One region of the Paenibacillus sp. MMO-177 genome, then DNA from elsewhere that is predicted to be linked to it. Evidence: riboswitches for the same ligand, from Rfam matches in the RefSeq annotation. Region 1 holds a riboswitch; the other holds the start of a gene.
The links. A riboswitch is a leader RNA that binds a small molecule or an ion and turns the genes downstream of it on or off. The one in region 1 is predicted to bind cyclic di-AMP.

Region 1 (4,120 bases):
ATCTCCGCATTTTTATGTTCTATGATCGGTCTGCGCCGGATTCTTTCTTTGAACGTATCGGTAAGCTCAAATTCAATCTGCTCTTTATAGTGTTCGGCTATTATTCGTATGGAGTAAGACTTGCTTTTAGCTCCTGGCTGGTAGCAGCCATCTTGCAGAGGACAAGTTTTACATTTCTCAATGTCAAAATAATAGACCATCGAACGACTGCGTCCGTCTTTCTTGCTACCCTGAATGGCCCTTCGTGTGCTGTGTTCACCTGCAGGACAAACAACAAAGTCGGCATCCTTGTTATATTCAAACCCTTCCTGACGTTCACCACCACCGTGAACAACAGGATGAAGGGGAACCACCGGCGAAATGGTTTCCGTCTTCATTATCTCTAAATTGTCTTTCCCGGAATATGCTTTGTCTGCAATGATTTCTACTACGTCAATTCCATTGGCTTTAGCTTGTTCGAGCAGAACAGGTAGTTGTTTACCATCGTCTGTGCTTCCTGGTGTGACTTCCAAGGCGGTAATGATTTCTTCTTCCGTTATGGCGATATGTTCTTTGTAACCGAAGAATGACTTTGTGCTGCTCTTCCAACCGAAGCGTGCATCCGGATCGATAGCCGATAAAACACCTTTGCTTGATAACAAGCGTTCATCTTCAACGATTTGTTTTGCAATTTCCAGCTTTTCCGTTACTGCGCCTTCATGGTCAGGCAGAAGATTTTCAATGGTTTCTCCTAATGTGGCAAGATAGATCAGCAGAATTCGTTCCGCATCTTCCTGGTCGCTTTTAACTTTTGGCAGTTGAGGCAGTTTCTTTTCTAATTTAGGGTGACGCTTGGTGACCACACGAAACAAACGTTTTGCTGCATCTCGCAAAACGTCCAAAGGCCGTTGTTTCTGACTGCCGGCCAGCGTATGTGTAGCATCCAGAATAATGGCATTACTTTTGACCAAACCTTGGTCGATACATTGACCGACCACATGTTTCAGTACGTCTTCTACTTGGCTCGCTCCGAGCCGATGGTTTCGAAACCGTGATAACTGCGAAGCATCTGGTACGGCATCTTCTGGATTCACGCCGAGAAACCACTTGTAAGCCAAGTTTACCTGCGCTTCCTGTACGACACGCTCATCGGAGAGGTTGTACAGAATTTGCAGAAACAACAAGCGAAAAAGCATCTCGGGCTCATTGGCAGGTCTGCCATAATATTTACAGTAAGATTGCTCCACCAGTTCGTGGATGAAACTGAAATCCACTAATGCATGGATCTTCCGCAGTAGATGGTCTTCAGGAACAAGATTATATAGTTCCGCATGAAACGATGCGGTTAATTGTTTGGCTGCATTCAACAAAAATGGTCACTCGCTTTTTCCTTTTTTTCTAGTATACAACAAACCCAGTACCGGCGCGGTACTGGGTTGTCTTTTACAGAAACTGTATTCGTTTTGCAGGGCTCTCGTAAACGGACTTGTTTCTTTCGGTTTTTTAATGGTTTTTCGTTGTCATTTCCCCATAAACTTCTTCTGTTACGACACGCCGAGCTGTCACATACCGTTTTTCATAATAGTCCTCGGAGAGGCTACTAATTCTTACCCCTTTGCTGCTGGAAGAATGAGCGAATTGTTCATTACCGATATATATGCCGGCATGAGATATGCCCTTTCCATCTGTGTTAAAGAACACGAGATCGCCAGGTTTTAAATTCTCTTTTGCAACTTTTATTCCCTCTTGCGCCTGTGCCTTGGATGTCCGTGGAAGATCTACATCATATTTATTGAATATGTATAAGATGAATCCTGAACAGTCAAAGCCGTTTGTTGTTGTCCCCCCCCATTTATAAGGAGTTCCAACGACCTGATCAACGGCATGTTTGATATCCATTCCGTTTGCAAACGCACTTCCAGAAAAAGCAAAACACATAGTACCCAATACAAGTGAAGCAATAACTTTCTTCAAAACAGTTTCTCCCTTCGATGCCTACGAGGTTAGCTAAGGGTTCGGAAGAAGGTTTCCCTATAATCCTTAAGTGCAGATTAATTCACCCGAGAGTGGATCCCCCGTTTCCATTTTTTAAGAGGAATTCGGCAAATTTCGTTTTGTTTTTTATTTCGGTTTATTTATTTCTCTTTTTTCTATCCAATTCCTTCTTATTTTCTATTAGAATAATCTCATATTCGACAAAGAATAAATGAATATAATATATTTACTTGTTTTTTATACCGATTCCTTTAACCGCTATTTTGATCCAGCTTATTCCTTTATCCCGACTTAAGAAAACGTTTCGTTCAGATGTGGAAAATGCTATTTCGTTTTCAATTTGCGGGTTTTGGGCGATGAAAGTAATGAAATCATTCGGGTCAAGGGCAGGTGTAATAAGCGATCTTATTTCTTCATTTATTTGCCACAATAATTTCTTTCCTCCGATAAATAAATCGCCGTTTTTTCCAAATGCTACGGCAGTCACTTCTTCCTCAAGAGCTAGCTTCTTAAATTGATCGCCATAATCGCTCGACAAGAAAACACCGTTGCTTGTTCCGATGGCAACCGTTTGGGGGTCTGAAGGATGAGCGGCTATTGCGGTCATTTGTCCGTCCAATCCATTTAACTCGCTCTTTTTCCACGTTTTCGCGTCATCTAATGTTACGTATACGCCCGATGTACTTAACCTTGCATTGGCTTCCGGATTATAGACATAAATGGCGTGCGTTTTATACCCTGCTGCCATCCCATGAAAATCCCTGACACCCTGTAAATCCAATGGGATAATCGTTTTTCCGTCATTAGTAACTTTCACAATTCCAAGAGGATTAACCAGGTCGGACCTTAATGCAGGATGACCGCTGCTATAAAATCCGACGTCAACAAGATTAAATCCCATATAATCATGCTTGTCCCCTTCAAAGGGGTTCCAGCGATCATTTCTATAGGCCATAATTCCGTCATGTGCGGGAATTAACAGCTGAGTTCCGTCGTTCGTGAAACCTAATCCATGAATATGAGTGATTTTTGCATTTTCTTTTTTAGACGGTAACACTACTAATTGGATAAATGCAGCACCCAAAAATCCTAAGAGTAGTCCTCCTGCCCACCATGTTTTCGGCATGATGGCCGAACCTTTCTTTTTCATTAACTGTTCCTCTCTACCCGATTATTTGTCCAACCACTTCAATTTTTCAAAGTATTCATCTTGATTGATTTCGCCATTAACGTAACGCTCGCCTAAGATCATCCGGGGATGGTCTTTCACTTTACCCTTTTGCAATGAACGAATGACGAAAAAAATGGTTAAACCAAGTATTAGAATAGACACGATCCCTGCAATAGCCATTATGATACACATTTGCATCATAGATGAATTTCCTGTCATATTATCCATCATCATGACAAATCAGCTCCTCTCTTCGATATCATTGTCGATTTCTATTCCATGATACAATTCACATTTGATGATAATGTGTAGGAAATAAAAATGTTATGACAACGTATGCTTATAAATAATCCATTGGATTTTGAACTTCTTCATTGATCCTGACTTCAAAATGAAGATGATTACCAGTTGAATTCCCTGTCGAGCCTACTTCGGCTATTTTCTGGCCTCTATTAACTTTTTCTTCTTCCTCCACTTTTATTCCGTTCATACGAATATGGGCATACAGCGTCCACATACCATTTCCATGATCGATGATAACCGTATTTCCATATCCGCTTGTCCATCTTGCCAACAAGACCGTACCTGATTGGGCAGCCAATATTGCCGTTCCTCCTGGCGCCCCAATATCAATCCCCTTATGAAAAGTGTCCTTCTCCCCAGTTATCGGATCTTCCCGGCCTCCAAACGGAGATGTAATGGGATAGGTTTTAGCGAATGGCCAAATAAGCCCGGTTCCCTTAGAAGGTGAACTATCGCTGTTGGTTTGATGCTCCTCATGCTCACTTTCTTTTAATGCTTGCTCTTCCAGCGTTTTTTTCTTCTCTTTGAGGGCAGCAGCTTCTCTGGCCATATCCAATAGTTTAATTTCTTGATCCTTTGATACCGTTAGCAGCGCCTTCTGTTCTTGCTCTAATGAAGCAATTAATACTTGCTTTTCCTGCTCCTTAAGACGAAGCTCACTCATCATCTGAT
Region 2 (4,120 bases), on a different contig from region 1:
TTTGGCGAAGGACAACGAAGGAGAACTTTTACGATGCGGAAATTAATAGCGCTTGGCTGTTTGTCTTATCTCGTAATTGGATTAGCTCATGTTGTGGGCGGGTCGGTAATGGAGCAGATGCTCGATAAATACGGTTTGTCTTATGGCGACGGCGGGCAATGGATGATGAATCAGTTTTTTGGTTTTTTGGTGGGCGTATTGCTATCCCCGTTTATTACGTCCAAGCTGGGCAAAAGAGGGGGAGTGCTTCTCTCGCTTGGTCTTCTGACGCTTGGCGAAGCGGCTTACAGCCTGACTCCCCATTCCTGGGGGCTGATGCTGTTTATCGCCTTGTTCGCCGGCTTTGGCTTTGGCATGACCGAATCGGTTATCGGAGCCATGGTCATTGATCTGGCGGAAGAGAACGGCAAGGCCAATGCGATGACCAAGCTGGAGACGTTCTTTGGAATCGGGGCCTTCCTGATGCCAACGATGGCTAGCCTATTGATCAGGTATGGGGTTTGGCAATTATCCTTCCCGATTTTATCGGCGCTTGCCGGCATTACCTTTATATTATGGATGACGATATCGTTCGGGCCAATCGATGACAAGATTGGTTTTCATGCCAGAGGCAAGAAGTCGGCGGCGGAGAGGGAAGCGGACGAACCGCGTCCAAAAGGATGGTTCGGCTATAAGAGAGCTTCGATTCCGTTCCTGCTTCTGTCGGCTTTATTTTTCGTCATTTACGTTGGCGTGGAAATGAGCTTCTCCAATTATTTGCCTTCGATTATGATCGAACGCTCCGGCATGACGGAAGCGAATGCCCCTTCCTCGCTAAGCCTGTTCTGGGGCACGATGATCCTCGGGCGTCTGTTCGCCGGACGGATCGCGGATCGCGTCGGATACATCCGCTATCTGTTTGTTGCGATTGCCGGAGCCTGCGTCGTTATTCTCGCGATGGGGGCCATTGGGCAGTTAAGCGGAATGATGGTTCTTGTCGGACTAAGCGGTTTGTTCTTCTCCGGCGTATTCGGGATTGCTCTTGTATTCGCGAACGGGCTCATTCCGGGCATGACGGAGCGGACAACCAGCCTGCTTGTCGCTTGCGGAGGAGTGGGCGGGGCGATCTTCCCGAAATTGACGGGATGGATGATGGACAGCTATGGCGCGGACCGAACGGTCTGGATTCTTGGCGTTTTTCTCATTGCGATGTTTGTCGTATTGCTTGCGATGCTGGCACTCGGCCGGAAGCAGCAGACGTCGGCTGCCTGACTAGAATAGCAGGAAAGAATAAAGCCGCATGCGGTTTGTCCGGTGGGACAAGCTGCATGCGGCTTTATTGCAGGAATCCTGTCAATCCGCCCCGATGGAAGCGGCTGCCGGATTCTATTCGTCGGCATATTTATCAAAAGTGCTAGGGTCCATGACACGTCGAGCGGTCACATACCGGTTGACATAATAAGAGTCACTAAGGTTGCTTATCGTAACGCCCTTGCTGGACGATGCATGAGCAAACTTGCCGTCTCCTACATAAATGCCGACATGAGATACACCACGACCGTTCGTGTTGAAGAACACGAGATCTCCGGCCACTAGATCGCTTTTTGCGATCTTCTTACCTGTTTCAGATTGCGAAGTGGAAGTGCGAGGAAGATCGATGCCCATTTTGTCGAAAACGTAAGAAGTAAATCCGGAGCAGTCGAATCCTTTCGTGGATGCTCCACCTGCAACGTACGGCGTGCCAATCAAATCGCTGACAATGCCGTCCATTTTGGAGTCTGCGAAAACGCTTCCGGCCTGAAAAGCCAGCATTAACGCAAGTCCAAGAAGTAGTGCTGTAACCTTTTTCAAAACGGTAAAGCTCCTTCCAATGCCGACGAGGTTAGCTGTGGGGTTCGGTTGAAGGATCCCTATGACTTCTCGGGCGCCGATACAATCTTTCGGACGTCGAAGTCAATTCACCCAAAGGTGGTTCCCCCGTTTCCAGTACAAGGAATTAGGCAGTTTGTTTTATGTACTTGGTAACTATTCGGTAATTTTCGTTTATCTCCTCCCCAAAGTGGCAAATTCTAATAATTCTCATGCAACCTTTTGACTAATCAAAGCGGAAAAGCTTGTATCCTGCGGTTAATAGTCTTCATGTAGGGCGCGCAGACTAGCAGAGAAGCACTATAAAGATTTACTAACTCTTTACTATGTGGTTTTGCTAGCCGATATGTTGATTTATTTGGAGAATGACGGACAAGCGAGCCCGAAAAAACGCGAAAAACCCGCGCCGCGACTAGGTCGCAGGGCGGGCTGCTTCTATAATTATGAGAAAATTTTAAACTTCCTTTGATCTTAAAATGTCGTATTGGGAGGCTAGAGTCCATACTTTCATCAGGGTTCGGACAAGATGATAGCTTTGGTGGACAAGGAGGGCGATAAAGCCGGCCCAGACAAGGGACAAGCTACTGACAAACAATCCGATTCCCGAGCCGATCGCCCACATGAGAAGCGATAATCCGGCAAAAGGAAGAAGATGCTTAACAGCTGTGCCCAGGGACTGGAAGATACCCCCGGCCTTCCCGCTGGTTGCTCCAAGCTGCATGGCGAGGAACAGCAGATGGAGCAGGATGCCCCATAACAGCCAGCCTCCCGCCGCGGGAAGGGTCTTTTGCAGCAAGGCTCCGATCGAGCGGCTGTGAAGCAGCGCTTCAAGACCCTTTGGCGCCAGCCACCATGCGGGAGCAAGAGTAAGAAGGGTCTCGATCCAGTAGAGAAGGGTAACCGGCTTCCATGCCCGGCGGATGCCTTGCAGAAACTGCGTTCCTCCTGCATCGGTCGCATGCTGCAGGGAGTAGAGCAGACCTGAGTTAAATAAAGGCGAGAGCAGCATTCTTGCCGCGAATAAGCCGCCAAGCAGCCACAGGTACGGAGTCAGCACATCCGTCTTCATAATTTGAAACTGCGCTTCGCTCATAAACAGCTGGACGGCTGCCTTGGAAGGGGATTGATCCGGAAACCGCCGCAGCAGCGGCGCTACAACGGAATCGATAAAGCGGTACAGGAAAAATCCCCACAGCAGCTGGTACAGGAATAGCAGGATAACGATATAAAAGTGCTTGATCGCGAGCCGCCAGCCTTGCCTCATATGATTTTTCATGGCTTATCCTCCTAAAATTGCGAAGCAATTCTTAGCTACCACATAAGAAGTTATAAGTTTCGAGAAAGCCGGAAGAACAAATTCTTATTGGCGATAAAACCTACCTCTAGACGCGGTCGCTCATCTTCGAAATTCTTCGATAGAGGTTTTCTCACCAGCCTAATATTCCGAGCAGACCCTGAATGACGTTAGAGATACCCAGACTCCAACGGGTACGCGTAACCTCAGATAGGTCAGCCTTCATATAGTCGTTGATATGCTTATTGTCCAGCACGTTTGTATGCTGAGGATCGACAGCCACCCATTGGAGCGGAGAGCTGTGGACAATTTTGTATTGAACGTGAGACTCCGTCGGATCCCAAGACTTCGGAACAATGGTGCCGTCCTTGAATTTCAGGACAACCGGAATCGGACCGTTATACCCGCCGTTGCGCTGAAGAAGGACAACCGATTCATACATCTGCTTTCCATCCTGCTCCACCGGATGGACGTTAATGGACTCCACGGATATGTCGGCCATCTGATTGCCATAGACGTATTGGTCGAAGTAATTGGTCCACTTCTGCTTGGTCACCTGTTCGACAACGCGCTGGAAGTCGGTGCTGGTCGGATGCTTGAACTTATATTTCTGGAAGTAGGTGCGCATAATCTTCTGCATCATTTTCTCGCCGACCTGTTTCTCGATGCCGATCAGCACGAGCTTCGCCCGCATGTACACATTTTCGGCATAGACGTTGTTGCTTGGATAAGCCCAAGATGGCTGCTTCAGCGGAGCGGGATCCGTCATATAGCTCGATTCCAGCGGCAGGTTAGCTTCGATGCCATATTCGCTTGCCATGACTTTATCTTCCGCGTAGGAGGTAAAGCCTTCGTCGAGCCAGGCCTCCTCGAACTCATTCGAGGCCACCATGCCATACCAGTATTGATGCCCGACCTCATGCACGACGGTTCTCTCGAGACTGTAGCCCGGATTATCCGTCTCGGCGGCGAAGGAGG

Region 2: another riboswitch for cyclic di-AMP. It lies ahead of WFK81_RS29590 (C40 family peptidase); the one in region 1 lies ahead of WFK81_RS20700 (C40 family peptidase).

What each region holds. Positions count from the first base shown of each region.
Region 1 covers NZ_JBBCUR010000006.1:223-4,342, reverse strand. Annotated here, with positions in the region: gene WFK81_RS20705 (IS1182 family transposase) at 1-1,349, opposite strand, end outside; gene WFK81_RS20700 (C40 family peptidase) at 1,483-1,953, opposite strand; cyclic di-AMP (ydaO/yuaA leader) riboswitch at 1,957-2,094, opposite strand; gene WFK81_RS20695 (F510_1955 family glycosylhydrolase) at 2,201-3,124, opposite strand; gene WFK81_RS20690 (SHOCT domain-containing protein) at 3,146-3,379, opposite strand; partial or broken gene WFK81_RS20685 (M23 family metallopeptidase) at 3,486-4,120, opposite strand, start outside.
Region 2 covers NZ_JBBCUR010000018.1:30,943-35,062, reverse strand. Annotated here, with positions in the region: gene WFK81_RS29595 (MFS transporter) at 34-1,251, shown strand; gene WFK81_RS29590 (C40 family peptidase) at 1,366-1,830, opposite strand; cyclic di-AMP (ydaO/yuaA leader) riboswitch at 1,836-1,992, opposite strand; gene WFK81_RS29585 (hypothetical protein) at 2,303-3,124, opposite strand; gene WFK81_RS29580 (M1 family metallopeptidase) at 3,276-4,120, opposite strand, start outside.